DNA from 3 places in the Bacillus sp. M5A3_1b genome. Region 3 is predicted to be linked to each of the others. Evidence: riboswitches for the same ligand, from Rfam matches in the RefSeq annotation. Region 3 holds a riboswitch; each other region holds the start of a gene.
What was found. Region 3 has a riboswitch for thiamine pyrophosphate ahead of tenA (thiaminase II). Riboswitches for the same ligand answer to the same signal wherever they lie in the genome.
Positions count from the first base shown of each region.

Region 1 (2,275 bases), on a different contig from region 3:
TAGTTCTTCACAACCTTTTCCGCTTCTTGCAACGACAGGAACGACTGTTACACCTAATAACTGTGATAATCGTTTTACATTAATTACAATGCCTCGTTGCTTTGCCACATCGACCATATTTAATCCGATTGAAACCGGCTTTCCAAACTCAAGTAATTGCAACGTTAAATGCATATTTCTCTCGAATTGCGAAGAATCCACTATATTTAACATATGATGAAATTCGTCTGTTAGTAGAAAATTTGTAACGACACCTTCATCACGCGAAACTGGATTCAAATCATAAACACCTGGTAAATCAATTAATGTCCCTTGCTTATCTTTTAATTTACCAACCTTCTTTTCTACTGTTACACCGCTCCAGTTTCCTACGTATTCATAAGAACCAGTAAGTGCATTAAATAATGATGTCTTCCCTGTATTCGGATTCCCTAGCAAAGCTACCTTATTCACGCTAATTCCACCTTTATCATTTTCGCGTCACAATGACGAATACTAATTAACTGTCCACGACACTCCAATGTACAAGGACCTTTGAACATCGCTTTCTGCTTCATGCGAAGTTCACTTCCTTCAGAAAGACCGAAAGCAGCCAATCTTCTCTTTAGTAAATGATCTAAAGACTGAACGCTTTTTACTAACACTTTCTCACCGATTTTAATATCTACTAAGCTCATAACCTTCCCCCTCAGAAGAGAATGATAATTATTTTCAAAAAAATTATAGCACACTCTATTTCTCTTGTACTATACCCTTTTGCTTCACATTTATTAATATTTCGCTACAATTCTATTTCAATCATTGTCATACTGTATTCGTTTGCCATTCTCATCCATTTCGCTTACAATAAACAATAGCAAATAAAGAATCTCGTTATCACTGGGGGAGCCATGCCGCTGAGAGGGAACACTTCGTTCCGACCCTTCGAACCTGTTAGTTAATGCTAACGCAGGGATTGTGCAAACGTCCGAAATACATACCTCTTTTTATTTACGTATTTCGTATCCTCCTATGATATCTATTCTTTTTTGTACAACTTGGATTTAGGGGGAGACAACATGCGTAACACCAATTTACAAGCGATGATCGAATCTGCAATTCTTGCAGCCTTCGCCCTGGTCATCGACATTTTACCACTTTCAATCAAAATATCAGCAACAGGTGGTTCCATCTCATTCGCTATGATTCCTATTTTTATTATCGCATATCGCTGGGGCTTCAAAATGGCTTTCTTAGGAGGCTTAATTTGGGGATTATTACAAATTGTCGTAGGCGATGCCATTATCGTCACACCAATTCAAGTACTAATTGAATACTTCGTTGCTTTCGCATTCATTGGATTTGCTGGTTTATTCTATCGACCAATTCAAAAAGCACTTTTAACATCCAATGTAAATAGCTTAGAACAATCCAATTTAAGTAGCCGTAAAGACAAACCTTCACAAAAACAAAACGAAGGAAAGAAAGTTATTGGTTACATTATTGTTGCCACATTTGTTGGTAGCTTTGCTCGCTACTTCTGTCACTTTATTGCCGGTATTATTTTCTGGGGACAATATGCACCGAAAGGCCAATCAGCAGTTCTATATTCTTTAATATTTAACGGTAGCACAATGATTGGTTCCTATATTCTATGTACCGTTTTACTTATCTTTTTATTTATCACTTCACCACGTTTATTCAAAAGCATCAATGCTTATCAACTGAATTCGAAGAAAAAGAGCGCTTCATGAGCGCTCTTTTTTTCATATCGTAATATCAATTAAAAATACAATAAATACACAAAAGAAAATAAATACCATTATACTTAGCCAATTGCTATGCACGGTTCATCGACTCCTTACATAACCTCATTTTCTAACCAGATTATATCGCTTAAAAATAAAGATTAGGTAAAGATAATATGAAAATAAATTAAAAAAGCGTAGATTACATTGTCTACGCTTTTTTCGGTAAATAGAAGTAAAATAATACACCATCTTTTGTATTTTCTGCCCCATATTCAGCTTCGTGTAATTCTAAAATATTTTTAGAAATAGCTAGACCAAGCCCAGTTCCACCTTGTGAACGCTGGCGAGCTGCATCCACGCGATAAAAACGATCCCAAATTTTATCTAATTGCTCTTCTTCAATGTGAGTGCCTTTATTTTCAATACACACTTTTATACGATCCTTCTCATCTATTGTAGAAATGATAATATCTTCTTTATTTGGTGTATAACGTATGGCATTCGTAATGAAGTTCACGATCACTTGTTCAATCCGTCCTTGATTT
Region 1 is NZ_JBKEZY010000001.1:1,066,138-1,068,412, forward strand. Features, by position in the region: gene feoB (ferrous iron transport protein B) at 1-453, opposite strand, end outside; gene ACLBWW_RS05695 (FeoA family protein) at 450-677, opposite strand; TPP riboswitch at 872-973, shown strand; gene ACLBWW_RS05700 (energy-coupled thiamine transporter ThiT) at 1,059-1,733, shown strand; gene ACLBWW_RS05705 (sensor histidine kinase) at 1,939-2,275, opposite strand, start outside.
Region 1: it holds a riboswitch for thiamine pyrophosphate, as region 3 does, so the genes downstream of both, ACLBWW_RS05700 (energy-coupled thiamine transporter ThiT) here and tenA (thiaminase II) in region 3, are expected to answer to the same signal.

Region 2 (2,275 bases), on a different contig from region 3:
TGCCATTATGTAAAATTTTATACCACTCGCCTTGTTCTTCTTGAATGGTAACGAATTTCCCATTTGGTAATACATCTAAAATTGAAGATTCTAAATTAGGTTCAGAACGAACGTTTAATGCATTGGCATTAACGATGTACTGATTATTAGATTGAAGTTTGTTTTTTAGTAGAATAGCATCTTTTTGTACGTAACCTACTTTATTATTAACAGATACTTTATACCAGCCATTAGTTGTTTCAAGTATGTTCACTTTCGTATTAAAGCGAATTGTATCAATTGAAGAGCTATTTGCGTTATCTTTTGTATGTAAGGCTACTTGATCGACTTTGACATATCCAGTTTTCACATTAGATAATTGTTCAGCGTTGGCTGTTTGTACATTTGTTTCTCCCATAGAAGGAAGTAAAGAGGCAATTGCGACAGTAGTTGCTGTTAAAGCAGTAGCTTTCATATTCATATAATAGAGACCTCCTCTAGTTGTATAGTTGTAATTTTATTATAGTATAAAGATATAATATAGTGGGTGTATTCACATAAATGTAATATGAAATCAATATAAAAATAAATTTTTCGAGGATAATAATTCCTTTTTATCCAATTAATTAGGATAATAATTTCTAACATAGAATATAAGTATTATATAGTTTTGTTATTTCGTTGACAATTGGGAAAATTAAAACAGTTGATGATGTCTTATTACGATGTTATACTGACAGTGTTAATTTCATAGTTTGCTAGGAGAGCTGGTGTTGCCAGCTGAGAGTAGGCCGTAAGCCTTTGATCCTTTTCATTACCTGATCTAGATTATGCTAGCGTAGGGAAGCAATTCGGACACTAATAATGAGTCCCCGTTTCTTTGCGTATAGAAACGGGGCTTTTTTGTTTGAAAATTTCATATTGAAACCACTAGGGGTGCTTGTTGTGCTGAGAGAGGAATAATCCTTAACCCTTACAGACCTGATCTAGGTAATACTAGCGAAGGGAAGTGGAACAACGAATAAATTATAATTTTATTTGCTGTAACCACTTCTTATTTAGAAGTGGTTTTTTATTTAGATATATAAATTGAAAGGGGATAGCGAAATGAAATTTTGCGATAGATTATTAGAAACTGTACAACCAGTTTGGGAGATGAGTCATAATCATCCGTTTGTAGTAGGTATGGGAGATGGCACATTAGAAAAAGATAAGTTTCAGTATTATATTATTCAAGATTATTTATATTTGTTAGATTATGCAAAGCTATATGCGATTGGTGTTGTAAAAGCAACGAATCCACAAGTAATGGGGAAATTTGCTGAACAAATTGATGGCATATTAAATGGAGAAATGACGATCCATAAACAATATGCAAAAAGACTTGGTATTTCTATAGAGGAGATAGAATCTGCAAAACCATCTGCTAAAAATTTAGCCTATACAAATTACATGATGTCTGTATCTCAAAATGGCACACTTGCGGAATTAATAGCAGCACTTCTTCCATGTATGTGGAGTTACTGGGAAATTGGAAAGCGTTTAAACGATATTCCTGGAGCAAGAGATCATGAGTTCTTTGGTGAGTGGATTCAAGGATATAGTTCAGAAGAATACGGTAGCCTTTGTATTTGGTTAATAGATTTATTAAATGAAATGGCAGTTGGAAAGTCTGACAAAGAGCTAGATCGATTAGAGGAGATATTCCTATATTCCAGTCGATTTGAATATTTATTCTGGGATATGTCCTATCGTAAGGAGATGTGGGGATTTGAGGAGCAAGAACATACTACAGTTTCATAATGTTTCTTTTCATTATGATGAGAAACCAATCATCAATGAATTAAATGCTTCTATACAAGATAAAGAGTTTGTAAGTATTATTGGACCGAGTGGATGCGGCAAAAGTACTCTATTTCGCCTTATTACAGGTTTAGAAGAAGCAAGTACGGGACAGATAGAGCTGACAGAAATAAAGAGCCATCCTGTAGGGTATATGCCCCAAAAAGATATGCTCCTGCCATGGAGAACGATTATTGAGAATGCTGCCCTACCGCTAGAGTGCCAAGGTGTACAGAAGAAAGAAGCACAAATAAAGGCAAAGGAACTGTTACATAAATTTGGCTTACAAGGGTATGAGACAAAATATCCGAAAGATTTATCTGGTGGTATGAGACAACGCGTATCTTTTATTCGAACTTTATTAACAGGCGGGGAGATATTGTTGTTAGATGAACCGTTTAGCGCGTTGGACGCTTTAACGAAGGCATCTTTGCAAGAATGGCTGTTTGAACAA
Region 2 is NZ_JBKEZY010000007.1:289,756-292,030, reverse strand. Features, by position in the region: gene ACLBWW_RS21220 (SH3 domain-containing protein) at 1-460, opposite strand, end outside; TPP riboswitch at 730-841, shown strand; TPP riboswitch at 902-1,004, shown strand; gene tenA (thiaminase II) at 1,087-1,782, shown strand; gene ACLBWW_RS21210 (ABC transporter ATP-binding protein) at 1,751-2,275, shown strand, end outside.
Region 2: it holds a riboswitch for thiamine pyrophosphate, as region 3 does, so the genes downstream of both, tenA (thiaminase II) here and tenA (thiaminase II) in region 3, are expected to answer to the same signal.

Region 3 (2,275 bases):
TCAAGTGTTGGGGTAAAGATTGTATATGATAAAGATGAATTAATTTCAATGCTGGAAACTGTGTTTGAATGGGATTCTGAAGTAGTAATAGAGAAGTATATAAAAGGTGATGAGATTACATGTTCAATTTTTGATGGAAAACAGTTACCTATTATTTCAATCCGACATGCAGCTGAGTTCTTTGATTACAATGCAAAATATGATGATGTTAGTACAATTGAAGAAGTTATCGAACTTCCAGCTGAATTGAAGAAACGTGTAAACAAAGCGTCACTGGCTTGTTATAAAGCATTGAAATGCAGCGTTTATGCAAGGGTGGATATGATGGTAAAGGACGGAATTCCATATGTAATGGAGGTTAATACATTACCAGGGATGACACAAGCAAGCTTACTACCGAAAAGTGCAGATGCAGCTGGTATTCATTATAGTAAACTATTAGATATGATTATTGAAACTTCATTAAAAGTAAGAAAAGAAGAAGGGTTTTAAGAAGCGCTATCATGAATACTTTTGACAGTAACATGAAGTATGTTATGATGAATGCAATACGAAAATTAAATATTTATCCACTAGGGGGGCCTATTATAGGCTGAGATCAAATGAGAATTTGAGACTCTTAGTACCTGATCTGGTTAATACTAGCGTAGGGAAGTGGGAAGACATTACTATTTTATGAATAAATACTGTCAATTTCACTTTCTTTACGTTTGTAAAGAAAGTTTTTTTATTTTACAGATTTAATAACTGTGGGTAAATACTTAAATTTTATACTTTATTGGAGGGATTTAAATGACATTTTCACAATCATTACGTCAAGAAGTAGATTCAATTTGGGAAGCTAGTTTTCATCATCCTTTTGTAAAACAACTTGGTGAAGGAACGTTAGATTTAGCTAGTTTTCGCTATTACGTACTTCAGGATTCATATTATTTGAGTCACTTCGCTAGAGTACAAACTTTAGGAGCTGCAAAGGCTCTAGAATTAGAAACGACAGCTCGTATGGCACATCATGCTCAAAATACATACGAGGCGGAATTATCTTTACATGAGAACTTTGCGAAGAAACTAGGGATAACACAAGAAGAGAAAAATAATTTTATCCCTGCTCCAACTGCATACGCTTATACTTCACATATGTATCGTGCTGCGTATGAAGGACATTTAGGCGATATCATTGCAGCAATTTTACCTTGCTATTGGTTGTATTATGAAATTGGTGAACGTTTAAAAGAGTGTCAGCCAGAAGAGCCAATTTATAACGAATGGATTTCTGCTTATGGATCTGATTGGTTCAGAACATTAGTTGAAGAACAAATTACACGGTTAGATACAATAGCTGAAAAAGTGACAGAGGCAGATCGAAATCGAATGAAACAGCACTTTATTATTAGCAGTCAATATGAATATTCATTTTGGGAAATGGCCTATACTTTAGAAAAGTGGCCAGTCAATACAGAAATAAAAGATGTAATTGGATAATGAGTAGAGGTATTGTTATTCACAGGTATGAATAATACTTATGTATATGATTTCACAAAAGAAGTATCGCAAAAAGACGCATCGATCTAAGTGCGTCTTTTTTCAATTTATAAAAATGAGCCTATGGGAAAAATAACCTAAAAATAGGTATATGAACAAGGTACATTATCTAGTGATAGGTCATACTTTGTAGGTGTACGTATTGAACTTAGTTGATAGCGCTATTTCTACTTAGATTTAACGAACAGAAATATAGGAAAGTATTGAAAAGGTTGAAGTTTATAAACGGAGGTCATGAAAATGAATCAGTTTCAACAAGAACTACAAGCGTTAAGCCTTAATGATTACCAGCCTGGAAATATCGTGTATTGGGACCAACAAAACCAATATCCATATTACTATATTGAAGATGCTGTTCGTCGCTGTGGAGGTTGTGGTGGTCGTTGTGGAGGTTGTGCAGGTCGCTGTGGTGGATTTCGTTGTGGTGGATTCCGTTGTATTGGTTGCTTTGGTTGTTTTGGTTGTGGGGGCTGCGGAGGTTGTGGTGGCTGTGGTAGTTGTTCAAATTGTTTTAGTGGTTTTAATGGTACTACTGATACAACTGGTACTATTGTAACATATGAATATTGATAAGAGAAAAAAGGAATCCATTAGTGAAGCATTATATAATTTTTATTAAAGAATTTAATAAAAACATATGTAGCATTCAAGTGAAAGAATGATATTTAGATTTTTAGTTGTAAATCAAGATAAGATATATAAAGCAATGACTAGACTTAAAACCTAATCATTG
Region 3 is NZ_JBKEZY010000006.1:294,246-296,520, reverse strand. Features, by position in the region: gene ddlB (D-alanine--D-alanine ligase) at 1-492, shown strand, start outside; TPP riboswitch at 565-670, shown strand; gene tenA (thiaminase II) at 793-1,482, shown strand; gene ACLBWW_RS18900 (heterocycloanthracin/sonorensin family bacteriocin) at 1,783-2,112, shown strand.